DNA from 2 places in the Mesorhizobium koreense genome. Region 1 is predicted to be linked to the other one. Evidence: predicted binding sites of a transcription regulator. Region 1 holds the regulator's gene; the other holds the start of a gene.

Region 1 (7,766 bases):
TGAGCAGATCGTCTTCAAGGACGAAGCCGCCGCAAATGCCGGTCTTGCCTCGATCAAGGGGGGTGCCACCTTCGACGATGTCGCCAAGTCCCAGGGCAAGACCGATGCCGACACGAAGCTCGGAACGTTCGCGAAATCGGAAGTCCCGGAGCAGAAGATCGCCGACGCGGCGTTCGGCCTGAAAGTCGGCGAAGTGAGCCCCGTCGTGCAAGGCGCGTTCGGTCCGGTGCTTCTGCGCGTGACCTCGATCACGCCTGAGGTGGTAAAGCCGCTCTCGGCCGTCAGCGACCAGATCCGCAAGGATCTTGCGCTGGGTGAAGCCAACCGCGATCTCCTGGATGTTCACGACAAATGGGAAGACGCGCGGGCGGGCGGGGCGACGATGAAGGAGGCTGCGGACAAACTCAGGCTCAAGGTCGTCACCGTCGACGCGATCGACCGCGAGGGGCGCGCGCCGGACGGTTCGGTGGTCAAGGACCTGCCGGAGTCGGAACAACTGATCAAGGACGCCTTCGACAGCGACAAGGGCATCGAGAACGATCCGATCACGACCAAGAACGACGGCTTCGTCTATTACGAGGTCCAGGACATAAAGCCGGCGCACGACCGGACGCTCGATGAGATGCACGATAAGGTCCTGGCCGACTGGAAGGCCGAGGAAGCGACCTCCCGGCTTGGCGCCAAGGCGACCGAGATGGAGAAGAAGGTCAAAGCCGGAACCTCCCTCGATGAGATCGCAACGGAACTGAAGCTCGAAAAAGAGACAAAGCGCGGCGTCAAGCGCGACTCCAACGATGCCGATCTCGGCCAGAACGGCGTCGCCGCCGTCTTCGGCGTGGGGCAAGGAGGGATCGGCCTGTTTTCAGGACTCGACGACAAGTCTCAGGTTCTCTTCAAGGTCACGGAGGTCTTCGAACCGGCCGGCGCCGGCGCTGATTCGGTTGATGAGCAAGCCCGCAAGACGTTTGCATCCGGCATGGCCAACGATCTGCTCGACCAGTTGGTGAGCAAGCTGCAGGCGGAATACGGCGTCACCGTGGATCGGCAGGCGATCCAGCGTGCGATGGCGTTCTGAGTGCCAAGCGGGGTGAAATGAGCGATTTCAAGGCGCATATCGCCAAGGTTGCCGGTGGCGCACCCCTGACATTCGAGGAAGCGCGCGCGGCATTCGATATCGTCATGTCCGGCGAAGCGACACCGAGCCAGATCGGTGGTTTTCTAATGGCGTTGCGCGTGCGCGGCGAGACGGTGGAGGAGATTTCCGGCGCCGTCGCGACGATGCGCGCCAAGATGCTGACGGTCGAGGCACCTGCCGATGCGATCGATATCGTCGGCACCGGCGGCGACGCCTCGGGCTCCTACAACGTCTCGACCGCCGCCGCCTTTGTAGCGGCGGGTGCCGGCATTCCGGTAGCCAAGCATGGCAACCGAGCGCTCTCCTCCCGCTCGGGCGCGGCCGACACGCTCGCCGCACTTGGCGTCAACATAGAGGCGACCCCGAAGCAGATATCTACCTGCATTCGCGAAGCCGGCGTCGGTTTCATGTTCGCCCCGTCGCATCATTCGGCGATGCGCCATGTGGGTCCCACGCGCGTCGAACTCGGCACGCGTACTATCTTCAACCTGCTCGGCCCTCTTTCCAACCCGGCTGGCGTCAAGCGCCAGTTGGTTGGCGTTTTCTCGCCCGAATGGGTGGAACCGCTTGCCCATGTGCTGAAGGGCCTGGGTACGGAAGCCGCATGGGTCGTCCATGGGGACGGCCTCGACGAACTGACCACCGCCGGGCCGACCAAGGTCGCTGAATTGCGGGACGGCGAAGTCCGCAGTTTCGAGATTGTGCCCGAAGATATCGGGTTGACGCGGGTCGAACCGGCCGACCTCAAAGGCGGCGACGCGGTGCGAAACGCCGAAGCGCTTCGCGCCGTACTCGATGGTGTCAAGGGCCCCTATCGTGATATCGTGTTGCTCAACGCCGGCGCGGCGATCCTCGTAGCAGGCAAGGCCGGCTCTCTTCGGGATGGCATCGCGGTCGCGGCAGCGGCGATCGACGGCGGCAAGGCGCGCGCAGCGCTGACCAAGCTCGCGGAAGTCTCCAATCGGCCGGACTGAGCGCAATGGCTGACATATTGAGAAAGATCGAAGCCTATAAGCGCGAGGAGATCGCCGCCGCCAAGGCGGCCGTCCCGTTTTCCGAGATTGCGGCCCGCGCCAAAGCGCAGGATCGGCCGCGCGGTTTCGGCGCGGCACTTCGGGCAAAGCGGAAGGCAGGCGCGTTCGCCCTGATCGCCGAGATCAAGAAGGCAAGCCCTTCGAAGGGGTTGATCCGCGCGGATTTCGACCCCCCTGCCCTTGCCCGCGCCTATGAGGAAGGCGGCGCTGCCTGCCTTTCCGTATTGACCGACAAGCCGTCCTTTCAGGGCGCGCCCGAATATCTGGCCGCCGCACGCAAGGCGACCGCATTGCCGGCGTTGCGTAAGGATTTCCTATTCGACCCCTACCAGGCCCATGAGGCGCGAGCCTGGGGCGCCGACGCCATCCTCGTCATCATGGCGAGCGTTTCCGACGACGTTGCGCGCTCGCTCGAGGACACCGCGTTCGAACTCGGCATGGACGCGCTGATCGAAGTCCATGACGAAACGGAGATGGAACGGGCGCTGAAACTCAGTTCGCCCCTGATCGGCATCAACAACCGCAACCTCCGAACGTTCGAGGTCAGTCTCGATACATCGCGCCGGCTGGCGAAGATGGCGCCGTCGGATCGGCTGTTGGTCGGTGAAAGCGGCATCTTCACGCATGAAGACTGCCTCGATCTCGAGCGAAGCGGCATTGGCACGTTCCTCGTCGGCGAAAGCCTGATGCGACAGGCCGACGTTGCGGCGGCCACGCGTGCACTGCTCGCCGGCGAAAGGCTCGCGCGCAGCGCGGCGGAATGAGCGCCATGACCTCGACGCTGACACATCTGGATTCTTCAGGCGAGGCCAACATGGTCGATGTCGGCGCCAAGGCCGAAACGGAGCGTCTGGCGGTCGCCGAGGGCACGGTGACCATGCGGCCGGAGACCTTAAGGCTCATCCTCGCCGGAGATGCAAAAAAGGGCGACGTGATTGGAACCGCGCGGATCGCGGGCATCATGGCGGCGAAGCGCACGCATGAGTTAATTCCGCTATGCCATCCGCTGCTTCTGACCAAGGTCTCCGTCGATATCAGGCCGGATAATGCGCTGCCGGGGCTTCGAGTTACCGCAACGGCGCGCGTCACCGGCAAGACCGGCGTTGAGATGGAGGCGCTGACGGCAGCGTCGGTTGCCTGTCTCACCATCTACGACATGGCCAAGGCCATCGACCGCGGCATGGTGCTGGGTGGCATCCGCCTGATCGAAAAGAGCGGCGGCAAGTCAGGTGACTATAGGGCTGAGGGCGCATGAACACCGGCGACCTGCTGCCTGTCGACAGTGCGCTGGAGCTTCTTCTCGCCGGCGCTGCGCCGCTTGCCAAGGAGAACGTGCCGATCGGAGAAGCCGCCGGCCGGGTGCTCACCGAACCGCTCGCGGCGCTGCGCACGCAGCCCCCCTTCAACGCCTCGGCGATGGATGGCTACGCGGTCCGCACCGAGGACATTGCCGCCCTCCCCGCGCGTCTCAAGATCATCGGCGCCGCGCAAGCCGGCAAGCGCTATCCAGGCACGGTCGGCAAGGGTGAAACCGTGCGCATCTTCACCGGTGCGCCGGTACCAGACGGCGCCGACGCGGTCCTGCTGCAGGAAGACGCCCGCATCGTCAGCGAAGGCCTCGTCGAGGCTCTGGAAAGCGTGGCGCGGGGACGGCATATCCGCCGTGCGGGCCTCGATTTCGCCGAAGGTGAGCCGCTCCTTCCTGCCGGCCGCGTGCTCGACCCCGCCGCGCTTTCGCTTGCGGCCGCCGCGAATCATGCGGAGGTTCCCGTGGTGCGGCGGCCGCTGGTTGCGATTGCCGCGACCGGAGACGAGTTGCTGCTGCCCGGCAGCCACCCCGGCCCGGACCAGATCATCGCCTCGAACGGCTATGGCGTCGCCGCGATCGCGCGCGATGCCGGCGCCGAAATCCTCGATCTCGGCATTGTGCCCGACGACCGCAAACTCATCGCCGCGGCGCTCCGCCGCGCGCTGGCCGCGGGCGCCCATATACTGGTCACGCTCGGCGGCGCTTCCGTCGGCGATCACGACCTCGTGCGCGAGGTGCTGACGGCTGAAGGCATGACGCTCGATTTCTGGAAGATCGCCATGCGCCCCGGCAAGCCGTTGATGTCCGGGCGTATCGGGCAAACGCGCGTGCTCGGCCTGCCCGGCAACCCGGTATCGAGCATGGTCGGCAGCCATCTTTTCCTAGTGCCACTGATCGCGCGGCTTGCAGGACGGACGCATCGTCCCGACGTCCGCGAGGCCCGACTCGCCGAGGCCATGCCCGAAAACGACCGCCGGCGGGACTATGTGCGCGCAGCGGCGGAGGAGACGTCGGAGGGCTTGCTCGCCGCGCCTTTCGGCATACAGGACTCTTCCATGTTGAGGACCCTTGCCGCCGCCAACTGCCTCATCATCCGCGAGCCACACGCGCCCGCCGCGGCGGCCGGCGATCCGTGCCGGGTACTTTTCATCCGCTGAAGGCAACCAAAGCCGATTTTCACCGTGGTTCATTGAAATTTAAACGGTTGCGGAACACAACTGGAACAGATAGTGTTTGTTCTGGTTTTGTTTACTACGCTGATTCTCGGGGAAATCGCGATGCTCACGCGCAAACAACACGAACTCCTGATGTTCATCCACGAAAGGCTGAAGGAGACCGGCATTCCTCCGTCCTTCGACGAGATGAAGGACGCGCTCGACCTCGCTTCGAAATCCGGTATCCATCGCCTCATCACGGCACTTGAGGAACGCGGGTTCATCCGGCGACTACCGAACAGGGCGCGCGCGCTCGAAGTGCTGCGCCTGCCTGATTCCATTGCGCCGGGCCTCAATGCCAGCCGCCGGTTCTCGCCGAGCGTGATCGAAGGCAGTCTTGGCCGCAAACAGCCGGAGAAGTCGCGCGTTCCCGCCGCGAGCAATGACGATGCGGCTGGTGTTTCCGTCCCCGTCATGGGGCGCATCGCCGCCGGTGTGCCTATCGATGCCATACAGCACCAGACCCATTCGATCGCAGTGCCGCCGGAGATGCTTTCCGGCGGCGATCACTATGCGCTCGAGGTCAAAGGCGATTCCATGATCGAGGCCGGAATCCTGGACGGCGACACGGTCATCATCCGCAACGCCAACACGGCCAACCCGGGCGAGATCATCGTGGCGCTGGTGGACGACGAGGAAGCCACCCTCAAGCGCTTCCGGCGCAAAGGTGCGTCCATCGCGCTCGAAGCAGCCAACCCAGCATACGAGACACGCATCTTCGGTCCGGACCGGATCAAGGTGCAGGGCAAACTGGTCGGGCTGATCCGCCGCTATTGAGTGGACGCGGCATGAGTGAGGCTACTCTCATGCGGTTGCCTATCCCGGTATGGCGGATTTTTGTGTGACCCTTTTTCGCTACGTTGCCGGCGCTGATAAGGTGGCAGGCCGCGTGCTGCGCGTGAATAGGTTCTCTCGGCATGCCATGGGCGGTAATGCTTTTCGATCGAGTATTCCACGGTCGGCTGGAAGCCCTTTGCAGTCTCTTCGAACGTAACGACAGCAGCGCCGTAACGTGCCAGGTCACGCTTGGTGATGATGACCGGGCCAGAGGCGATGCAGGGATCGTTCGCAGTCGCGTCGTCGATGACGATCAGGCTGGCGATTGCGCAGACGTTGCCGGCCGCTTTCTCCGTGGCTGCGTGGGCGATCACCACCCCTTTCGCATTCCACGCGACGCAAAGCGTTTTGGTGCAGGCAAACGGCACCTCCGGCGCGGCTTTAGGTATGGCAGACGCGGTGGTCGCGCCCGGCTTTACGATGGCTGTCGCCATCATGGCGCGTGCCCAGTCTTCCATTGTGAAGCCGTTCGGACGCTTGCGGTTGACCGTCACGCGACCGTCTGAAAGCTTCAGCGCAACAAGGCTCGCGTCTTCCGAGACGAAGAGTTCCGGCGCCGGTCGCCGCGCAATGAGCGCGATACCAATGGCGATCAGCGGCAGCGCCGCAATCCGGAACCATGTCGTTGCAAGGGTCAGGATCACGAGCGCCATCGTTAGGAAGACAACCGCGGAACCCGGCAAAATACCGATCGCGTCGAAGGGTGAATGTTTCGACAGCGCGACCGCGATCTCGGTGAACAGGCCGATGCCCTTGCCCATGATGGCGAAGGCCGCCCCGTCGAGGCCGAACGGCATCAGCACGAGACCGAGTACCAGGAACGGCATGACGATGGCCGAGATAATCGGCATGGTGGCGAGGTTGGCAACGAGGCCGAGCGGTGAGACGCGCTGGAAATGCCATGCCGCGAAGAGAGCCGTGGCCGTTCCCGCGACAAGCGAGGTCGCGGCGAGACCGACGAAGTGCCGCACCGTCGCACTGCCACCCCGCCAGAGATACGACGCCGATTGCGGAGGGGGCGCCCGCCTCTGCCCGCGCTGGCGCCATTCACCCCAGGCGGCGTAAGCACTGATCAGCGCGGCCGTCGCGGCGAACGACATCTGGAAACTCGGTCCGACGATCTCATGCGGGGCGCTCACCACCACGGCGAGCGCGGCGAGCGCGAAATTGCGCATGCTGATCGCGGCCCGGTCGAACAGCACCGCTACCAGCATGATCGCAAGCATGATGAAGCTCCGCTCCGTGGCGACGCCCGCCCCGGATATCAGGAGGTAGAAAGCGATCGCCGCGAGCGCGACGGCGGCCGCGTATTTCTTCGTTGGATGACGCGAGGAAAAGCTTGGGAACAACGCAAAGCCGAGCCGCATGAACACGATGACGATGCCTGCGGCCAGCGCCATATGCAGACCGGAAATCGACAGCACATGCGCCAGCCCGGTGATGCGGAGCGCTTCGTTGATGTCGTCGGGAATGCCGGACTCGATGCCCGCGACCAGTGCAGCACCGATTTCACCATTCGGCCCGGGTACGGCGGCCCGTACCCTGTCGGCAAGCGCATTGCGCAGGCGGGCGATGCCCGCGGCGGTACGCTCATAGAGCGTTGGTGGAGCAGCAAGTGAAATGCTCTTGGGATTGGTCAGGAAAAAGCCGCTCGCGCCGAGCCCGTCAAAATAACTCCTGAAGGAAAAATCGTAGCTAGAGGGCCTGAGCGGTCCGCTGGGCGGGAACAGATGCACGACGCCTTCGACGCCCGAACCCGGTTGCATGCCCGGCGGGATGGTACGGGCGCTGGCGCGTATACGGTCGGGTGCATAGCGCAAATGCGGACGCGAGGTGGAAACAAGGTCGATCGTCAGACGTACACGGCCGCTCGCCTGATGCTCGACCGTCACGACGCGGCCAACGATCCGAGTGGTGATGTCGGTTCCGAGCATCTTCGTTGCGGCACGCCACGTCTCGAACTTGCCGGCAAGCGCCCCGGCAACCACCAAGAGCGCGGCGAGCAGCACAATACGGAGCAGGAATTTCGACCGCGCGAGAAAATAGGCAGCCGACAAGGCAACAACGCCTGAAAGAAGCGGGGCGAAAGGCGGCTCCCAGGAAATATGGAAATAGGCGAGAGCTCCCACCGACAGGCACACCGGCACGAACAGGAACAGGGTGCCGCGCTCCCATTCGGTGATCGCCGCCTCACGGATGGAGGTCCGGAGGCGCGCGAAAGCCGCCCTCGCGCCGGC
Region 2 (7,766 bases), 1.9 Mb from region 1:
GCGCTCGGGATTACGCAACTCGCGTGTCACCCATGGCATCAGGAGCCAGATACCGACGATAATGATGATGTCGCCGCGTGGCGCCAGTCGCCACCAGTCGAAGCCGGCCTCGTAGATCGCCCAGACAAGCGTGCCGAAGGTGACCAGCGCATAAATCCACAGAGCCGTGGGAGAGTGGCGCCAGAGGAAATAAGCGGTGACGAGGAAGCCGAGGCCGATGACGGCATAATACCACGAGCCGCCGAGAACGATCAGCCAGACGCCGCCGCCCAGCAGCACCAAGCCGAGCAGCGCCATGACGATGGCGGAAAAGCGAGCCACCCTACCCTCCGCAATGATTAGGTGCCATTATTCCCATCAAACGCGGCGCCCACGAAATCGTTCCACGCGACCGTTCGCCGGCTATCGACCGTAGCCGCGCAAGCCACAATTCAATCGTGACACGCCAAGGCGATTCGATTATCCATCGCCCCCATGAACGGCCCGACCGACCCCGCCAACAATCTCGCCGCACTGATCCGTTGCCCCTCCGTGACGCCGGCCGATGCCGGCGCGCTAGCGGCGCTTGCCGGCATGCTGGAGCCACTCGGCTTCTCGATCGAGCGACCCGTCTTCTGCGAGGACGGCACTCCCGACATCGAGAATCTCTACGCCCGGCTTTCGGGCAATGGAAAGCATCTCATGTTCGCCGGCCATACCGATGTCGTGCCGCCGGGCGACGAGACGGCATGGACGCATCCGCCATTCGCGGCGGAGACCGACAACGGCTTCCTCTACGGACGCGGCGCGGTGGACATGAAGGGCGGCATCGCATGCTTCGTCGCGGCGGTCGCGCGCCACATCGCGGAGCATGGCCGCTTGAAGGGTTCGATCTCGCTTCTCATCACCGGCGACGAGGAAGGCCCGGCGGTCAACGGTACCGTCAAGCTGCTCGACTGGGCGGCCGGGAAGGGCGAGAAATGGGATGCGGCGATCGTCGGCGAACCGACCAATCCGAACGCGCTCGGCGACATGATCAAGATTGGGCGGCGCGGCTCGCTTTCAGGAGCGGTTATCGTGCGCGGCAGGCAAGGCCATGTCGCCTATCCGCATCTCGCCGACAATCCGGTCCCCGGCATCGTGGTGCTGGCCGAGGCGCTGATGCATCCTGCCTTCGACGAGGGCACGAAGGATTTCCAGCCGAGCAATCTCGAAGTGACCAGCATCGATGTCGGCAACAAGGCGACGAACGTCATACCGGCCAAGGCGGCTGCCTCGTTCAATATCCGGTTCAACGATCTGTGGGACGCCGGGCGCCTGCAGGCGGAAATCCATAACAGGCTCGACCGCGCCGCCGCGAAGCTGCGGGCGGACAAGACACCGCTCGATTTCGAGATTCAATGGCGCGACCGGCCAAGCCCCGTATTCCTGACCCGCGATCAGCATCTGATCGATGCCTTCGCCGGCGCTATCTCGGTCGTCACCGGACGGCAGCCCGAGCTTTCGACATCGGGCGGCACGTCCGACGCGCGCTTTATCAAGGACCATTGCCCGGTCATCGAATTCGGCCTTGTCGGCCAGACCATGCATATGGTCGACGAGCGGGTCGCACTTGCCGATCTGGAGACGCTGACCCGTATCTATCAACGTTTCCTGAGCGACTGGCTTCGCTGAAAATGCCATCTGCCGAGGAAATCCATCAGTACCTTCACGGTGCCTGGCGCATGATGCTCGGCAAGGCCGACGGGCTGCGCGAACTCGACCTTTCCGTCGACGGCTTCTGGAACTCGTTTTTCGCCGTCGCGATAGCGCTGCCGGCGCTGATCGTGAATTGGGTGACGATCGCCGACAGCTATGGCGATCTGGCGGTGGATTTCAACGATCGCTTCGCCATCTTCATCCGTCTCGGTATCATCGACCTTGCCGCCTGGCTGCTGCCGCTGGCCGGCCTGGCGGCGGTTGCACGGACGGTCAGGCTTGCCGACCGCTATGTCCACTATGTCGTCGCGAGCAACTGGGCGACGGCCATCGTCGCCTGGCTGATGGTACCGCCGGCAGCACTCCTCCTGATTCTGCCGGACGAGACCGATCTGGCGTGGTTTCTGTCGATTGCGATCTTCATTGCCTCGCAGATCTTCGTCTGGCGGATGACGAATGTGGCGATCGGCAAGGGCGCGACGATCGCCAGCGCCGTTTACGCGGGTATGCTCGTCGCGTCGATCGTCATTCTGATCGCGCTGCAGTGGCTACTCGGCCTGACGTAATCCCCTGGCCGGCATCAGTAATCGACCTTCACCAGATAGAGCCCATCGGGCGGGGCTACGGGTCCGCAGGCAGAGCGGTCGCATGCCTCCAGCGCGCGTTTGACGTCGCTTACATTCCATCCCCCTTCGCCGACGCGCTTCAGCGTGCCGACCATGGAGCGCACCTGATTGTGCAGGAAAGAGCGCGCCGTCGCGCGGATCTCGATCGCCTCGCCTGAGCGCGTCACGTCAAGCCTGTCGAGTGTCTTCACCGGGCTTTTCGCCTGACACTGGACGGAGCGAAAGGTGGTGAAATCGTGCTTCCCGACAAGCGCCTGCGCCGCCTCGTGCATGGCTTCCGCATCGAGCGGCTTCGGCACCCACCATGCCTGACGGCGAGCCAGAGCCAACGGCGCGCGGCGGTTGACGATGCGATAAAGATAATGTCGGCGGAGCGCCGAGAAGCGGGCGTCGAAATCACCGGCGACAATGGTCGCTGCCAGCACCGCGACCGTCTCGCCGGCGCTTGTCAGATGCGCGTTGACGGCGTCGCGCACCGTATCGGCCGGCCATTCCCTGGCAAGGTCAAGATGCGCCACCTGCCCCAGCGCATGCACGCCGGCATCGGTACGGCCGGCGCCGCGCAGCGAGACCTGCTCGCCGCAGAACGCTTCGACCGCCTGCTCCAGCGCCGCCTGCACCGAATGCTGGCCTCTCTGTCGCTGCCAGCCGGCATAAGGGCTGCCGTCATATTCGATGTCGAGGCGGTAGCGCGGCACGTTTCACCCACCGATCAGGCCGCGAGTTCCGACGAGAAGGCGCGGGGGTAGACAAGGCAGCCAGTTTCTGGCGCCTTATCCCAGTCGAGCGCCTGCAGCGCATCGCACTGATATTCGCTCTCGAAGCCTGCGGCGCGGGCGTGGGTGTAGCCGAAGCGGCCGTAATAGGCCGGATCGCCGAGCACGATAGAAAGCGTCTCGCCCGCCTCCTTCAACCTAACATGACCCTCGCGGATCAGCGCGCCGCCTATCCCCGAGCGATGAAAGGAAGGTTCGACCGCGAGCGGCGCCAGCGCCACGGCTCGGAACTCCTCCACGCCGTTCTTCACCAGGACGCGCGAGAACAGGATATGGCCGACGATCTGGCCCTCGTCTTCGGCGACAAGCTCAACGACCGTATCGCCGGCGGCGGCGAGCGCATCGACCAGTCCCGCCTCCGCCGGTTGGCCGAAGGCGTGCTCTTCGACTTTTCGGATCGCCTCCCGGTCGCGCGGCGTCGCCGCGCGGATCGACAGCATGCTCATGAGATCACCATTCCTTTTTCCATTTTGGCGCCGCGCAGGAAATCTGCCGCGCGAAGCGCCTTCCCGCCGGCGCGCTGCAGTTCTTGCAGGCGCACCGCGCCCTCGCCGCACGCAATCGTCAGCGGATCGTCCAATATCGTGCCGGGCGATCCGGTGCCCGGGCCAAGCGTCGAGCGCAACAGTTTCACCCGCTCTGCTCTGCCACCGACTGGCATCTCGCACCAGGCGCCCGGAAAGGGCGAGAGGCCGCGTATGTGGTTGTGCACTTCCGCTGCCGGCCGCGTCCAGTCGATGCGCGTCTCGGCTTTCTCGATCTTCTTCGCATAGGTGACGTCCTCGGCTGGCTGCGGGGAAAGCGCCAGGGTTCCCTCTTCTAGGGCCAGCAATGCGCGCACCATCAGTCCCGCACCGACTTCCATCAGTTCGTCATGCAGTTCGCCGGCGGTCATGTCGGCATGGATCGCTACCCTTTCCGTCAGCGCCACCGGGCCGGTGTCGAGGCCCTCGTCCATCTTCATCACCATCATGCCGGTCTCATTGTCGCCGGCCATGATAGCGCGCTGGATGGGCGCGGCGCCGCGCCAACGCGGCAGGAGCGAGGCATGGCCGTTGAACGCGCCAAGACGCGTGCCTTCGAGGATCGGCTTCGGCAGGATCAGGCCATAGCCGACGACCACGGCCGCGTCGGCGCCGAGCGCACGGAAGGCTTCCTGTTCCGCTTCATTCCTGAGCGAGAGGGGCGTGCGCACCTCAAGGCCGAGCTTTCGGGCCTCACGTTCGACCGGCGAAGGAACCGGCTCCAGCCCACGCCGCCCGCCCGGCCGCGGCGGCTGCGTATAGATGGCGACGATTTCGTGCCCTGCGCCGGCGATGGCGCGAAGTGTCGGCACAGCGAAATCCGGGGTGCCCATGAAGACGATACGAAGCGGCATATACGGCACGGTTACCTTTCAAGGAGGAGGCCGGAGCGCTTAGCCCACCATCCGCGCCGGCGGTTTGTCGCGTGCCATCTTCCTGAACTTGCGCACTACCATGTCGCGCTTCAGGCGCGAGATGTGGTCGATGAAGAGGACGCCGTTCAGATGATCGATCTCGTGCTGCAGGCAGACCGCGAGCAAACCTTCCGCCCTTATCTCCTGTTCTTTGCCGTCGAGGTCGACATAACGGACGATCACCTCCTTCGGCCGCTCGACCTCGGCATAATAGTCCGGAATAGAGAGGCAGCCTTCCTCGTAGACCGACCCTTCGCCTGCGCGCGACACGATCTCAGGATTAATGAAGACTTGCGGCTCTTTCGGTTCGTCCTCCTTGGCGAGGTCGATGACGAGCATCCGGCGCGGCGTGCCCACCTGGATGGCCGCAAGACCGATGCCCGGCGCATCGTACATGGTCTCGAAGAGGTCGCCGGCGAATTTGCGCACGTCTTCGTCGACGCGCACGACCGGCTTGGAAACCTGGCGCAGCACGGGATCGGGAAGGAGGATGATGGGCCGGATGGACATGGGCTTCAGGTAATCGGTCGTCGGTCGGGCGTCAACGTCTCCCGAAAGCAGGCGGCCGGATTGTTCTCGTTTTGATCTGTCGCGCGACCGCGAATCACCTATGATGCAAGAATGAACGATTTTCCGCCCCTTCTCGCCCAGCCGGCGGTGCGGCTCGGCGCAACCACGATCAGCCTTGGCGAAGTGATGGCGGCGATGACGCTCTTGCTTTTCGTCCTCCTCATAGCGCTGGTCGCCGTTCTGTGGCGCTCGGCAAGGGCGCGGGCCGAGGCCGCGGCGGAAACGGCCGACAACGCCCGCGATGTCGAGGCCCGCATGGAGGGCATCCTCAAGTCGCAATCGGAGATGCAGGGTCGGCTCGGCGCGGTGGCCGAGGTATTCGGTGCGCGGCAGGCGGAACTCACCAAGACGATCGGCGACCGGCTCGATGGCATGACCGCCCGCCTCGGCCAGTCGATGACGGAACAGACGAAATCGACGCATGAGAACCTGGCGAAGTTGCAGGAACGGCTTGCGGTGATCGATACGGCTCAGACGAACATCCAGTCGCTGGCGGGTCAGGTCGTGCAGTTGCAGGCCATCCTTTCCAACAAGCAGACACGCGGCGCATTCGGCCAGAGCCGGATGGAGGCGATCGTGGCCGACGGGCTGCCGAAGGGTGCCTACGAGTTCCAGGCGACGCTGTCGAACAGCAGCCGGCCCGACTGCCTCGTCAGGATGCCGAACGATGCACCGTCGCTCGTCATCGACGCGAAATTCCCGCTGGAAGCCTGGAACGCCATTCGTGCCGCCGCGGACGGCGAAGGCGGAGCCGACGCGCAACGCGCCGCCGCGCAGGCCTTCCGCCGCGATGTGGAAGTCCATATCCGCGACATTTCCGAGAAATACTTCATCACAGGCGAGACGCAGGACACCGCCTTCATGTTCGTGCCCTCCGAATCGGTGTTCGCCGAGATCCACGAGAATTTCGAAGGGCTGGTGCAGCGCGCGCACCGCGCCCGCGTGGTCATCGTCTCACCCTCGCTCCTCATGTTGTCGATCCAGGTCATCCAGTCGGTGTTGAAGGATGCCAGCATGCGCGAGCAGGCGCATCTGATCCAGGGCGAGGTGATCCGCATGATGGAGGACGTCAACCGGCTGGACGAGCGGGTGCGCAAGCTGCAGGGACATTTCGCGCTGACGCAGAAGGATATCGAGCAGATCCTCACCTCGACCGACAAGGTGACGAAGCGCGGTCAGAAGATCGAGGCACTGGAATTTGGCGCGAAGGGGGACGGCACGGAGGGAGCGCAGCCCGAGGCGATGGAAAGCGGAAGCGGCCGCCCTGTCAACGCAGCCGCTTCGAAGACAGGCCAGCTAAGGCTGAGGGTCGTGGAAGAGGACTAGCGGAGCGGCTACGCCAGCGGCGAGGCTGCTTCAGTTGCGTCCTTCGCGGCTCGTTCCGCTCGCACCTCAGGATGAGGGAGATTTGCACCCGTCATCCTGAGTTCTGAGCGCCTGAAGCCTGCTGCAGTGCTTTCAACTTATCGGAGTTCAACCTATCGAAGCTTGGCGCCGCAACGATAGCACCAACCTTCCTCATCCTGAGGTGCGAGCCCGTAGGGCGAGCCTCGAAGGACGCACCCTACACGCGGACCACCCGCCTCAGTAGCAGGGATGTGCCCGGCCGTAATCGTCGATCCAGACGCGGTCGCGCCAATCCACCCGGCGGAAATTCGAGCAGGATGGCAGATCGCGATGTGGGCGGTAGACCCGGCGATACTCGACCGGATAGTCGTCCTCGTAGATGACGGTCGGCCCCGGCTGGGCGATGGCCGAGCCGGCGATCGCGCCAAGCGCCAAACCGCCGATCACGCCGGCGGCAACAGCGCCGCCGCGATCATGGTGGTGCCAATCGCGCGCCTGCGCGGGAGCGGCAGCCATCATGCTGGTTCCGGCGATCGTCAGCGCCGCCAGAGCAGCCAGGCCAGCGCCGCGCAGCTTGCCGGAAAATGGCGCTTTTTCAGAAATCCGCGACGGGGTCGCATTCCATATCTTTGAAACCGACATCCTCTTTCTCCTGAGCTTTGTTCGGCGCGACTGCTCCTGCGGAGCCTCGCGCGCATCCGTTGTCCCTTGTCGGAAGCAGCAATCTTCCGGAAAAGCGGCTAAAAGGCGGATGGTTGCAGCGTGACGAAAATTTAATGTTCACAGTTGGTTAACGAAGGATACCGCGCATTTGATCGGCCCCGACCGACCCGTGCGACGCCGGCGCAATCATGAGAGGATGAACTTTTCGCGAGGCAGGCGAACGGATGATTGAAACCGAAGTGTGTGGCCGGTGACCGGCCGCATCCCTAGGCTCGGCACGGCAGGAATCCGCTGCCGGGAACATCCAACGGGAGAACACTTATGAAAATCGTGATCCTTACCACCCTTGCATCGCTCGCCTTCGTCGGCACCGCGGCAGCCGGCGAGATGCAAGGCACCGTCAAGTCTGTGGACATGGCCAAGCATATGATCACGCTCGACGACGGCATGTCGGTGATGACCGGCAAGGACATCAAGCTCGACAACGTGATGAAAGGCGATCACGTGAAGATCATGACCAACGACAAGAAGATGGGCACGATGGTCGAAAAGATGAAGTGAGCCTTCCGGCCTTCGGTCGCTGACGAGACCGCCGGGCGACCGGCGGCATCGTCCACATCTACGATATTTCGGCGCAACAATGCGCTTGACGGAACCGGAAGGCTGCGC

The links. The regulator LexA, encoded in region 1, represses DNA repair genes until DNA is damaged. The targets are predictions, from matches to a motif close to TGTTCNNNNTGTGTTCNG.
Region 2: a site for LexA is predicted at 5,089-5,106, ahead of RBH77_RS23700 (DNA recombination protein RmuC). Genes of this name have one in related genera too.

Annotation. Positions count from the first base shown of each region.
Region 1 is NZ_CP134228.1:3,063,143-3,070,908, reverse strand. It holds gene RBH77_RS14605 (SurA N-terminal domain-containing protein) at 1-1,075, shown strand, start outside; gene trpD (anthranilate phosphoribosyltransferase) at 1,093-2,109, shown strand; gene trpC (indole-3-glycerol phosphate synthase TrpC) at 2,115-2,933, shown strand; gene moaC (cyclic pyranopterin monophosphate synthase MoaC) at 2,939-3,424, shown strand; gene RBH77_RS14585 (molybdopterin molybdotransferase MoeA) at 3,421-4,635, shown strand; gene lexA (transcriptional repressor LexA) at 4,756-5,469, shown strand; gene RBH77_RS14575 (ComEC/Rec2 family competence protein) at 5,463-7,766, opposite strand, start outside.
Region 2 is NZ_CP134228.1:4,982,827-4,990,592, forward strand. It holds gene RBH77_RS23665 (glucose/quinate/shikimate family membrane-bound PQQ-dependent dehydrogenase) at 1-297, opposite strand, end outside; gene dapE (succinyl-diaminopimelate desuccinylase) at 475-1,653, shown strand; gene RBH77_RS23675 (transporter) at 1,656-2,243, shown strand; gene truA (tRNA pseudouridine(38-40) synthase TruA) at 2,258-3,001, opposite strand; gene RBH77_RS23685 (GNAT family N-acetyltransferase) at 3,016-3,525, opposite strand; gene fmt (methionyl-tRNA formyltransferase) at 3,522-4,457, opposite strand; gene def (peptide deformylase) at 4,497-5,027, opposite strand; gene RBH77_RS23700 (DNA recombination protein RmuC) at 5,139-6,413, shown strand; gene RBH77_RS23705 (hypothetical protein) at 6,672-7,076, opposite strand; gene RBH77_RS23710 (DUF1344 domain-containing protein) at 7,419-7,658, shown strand.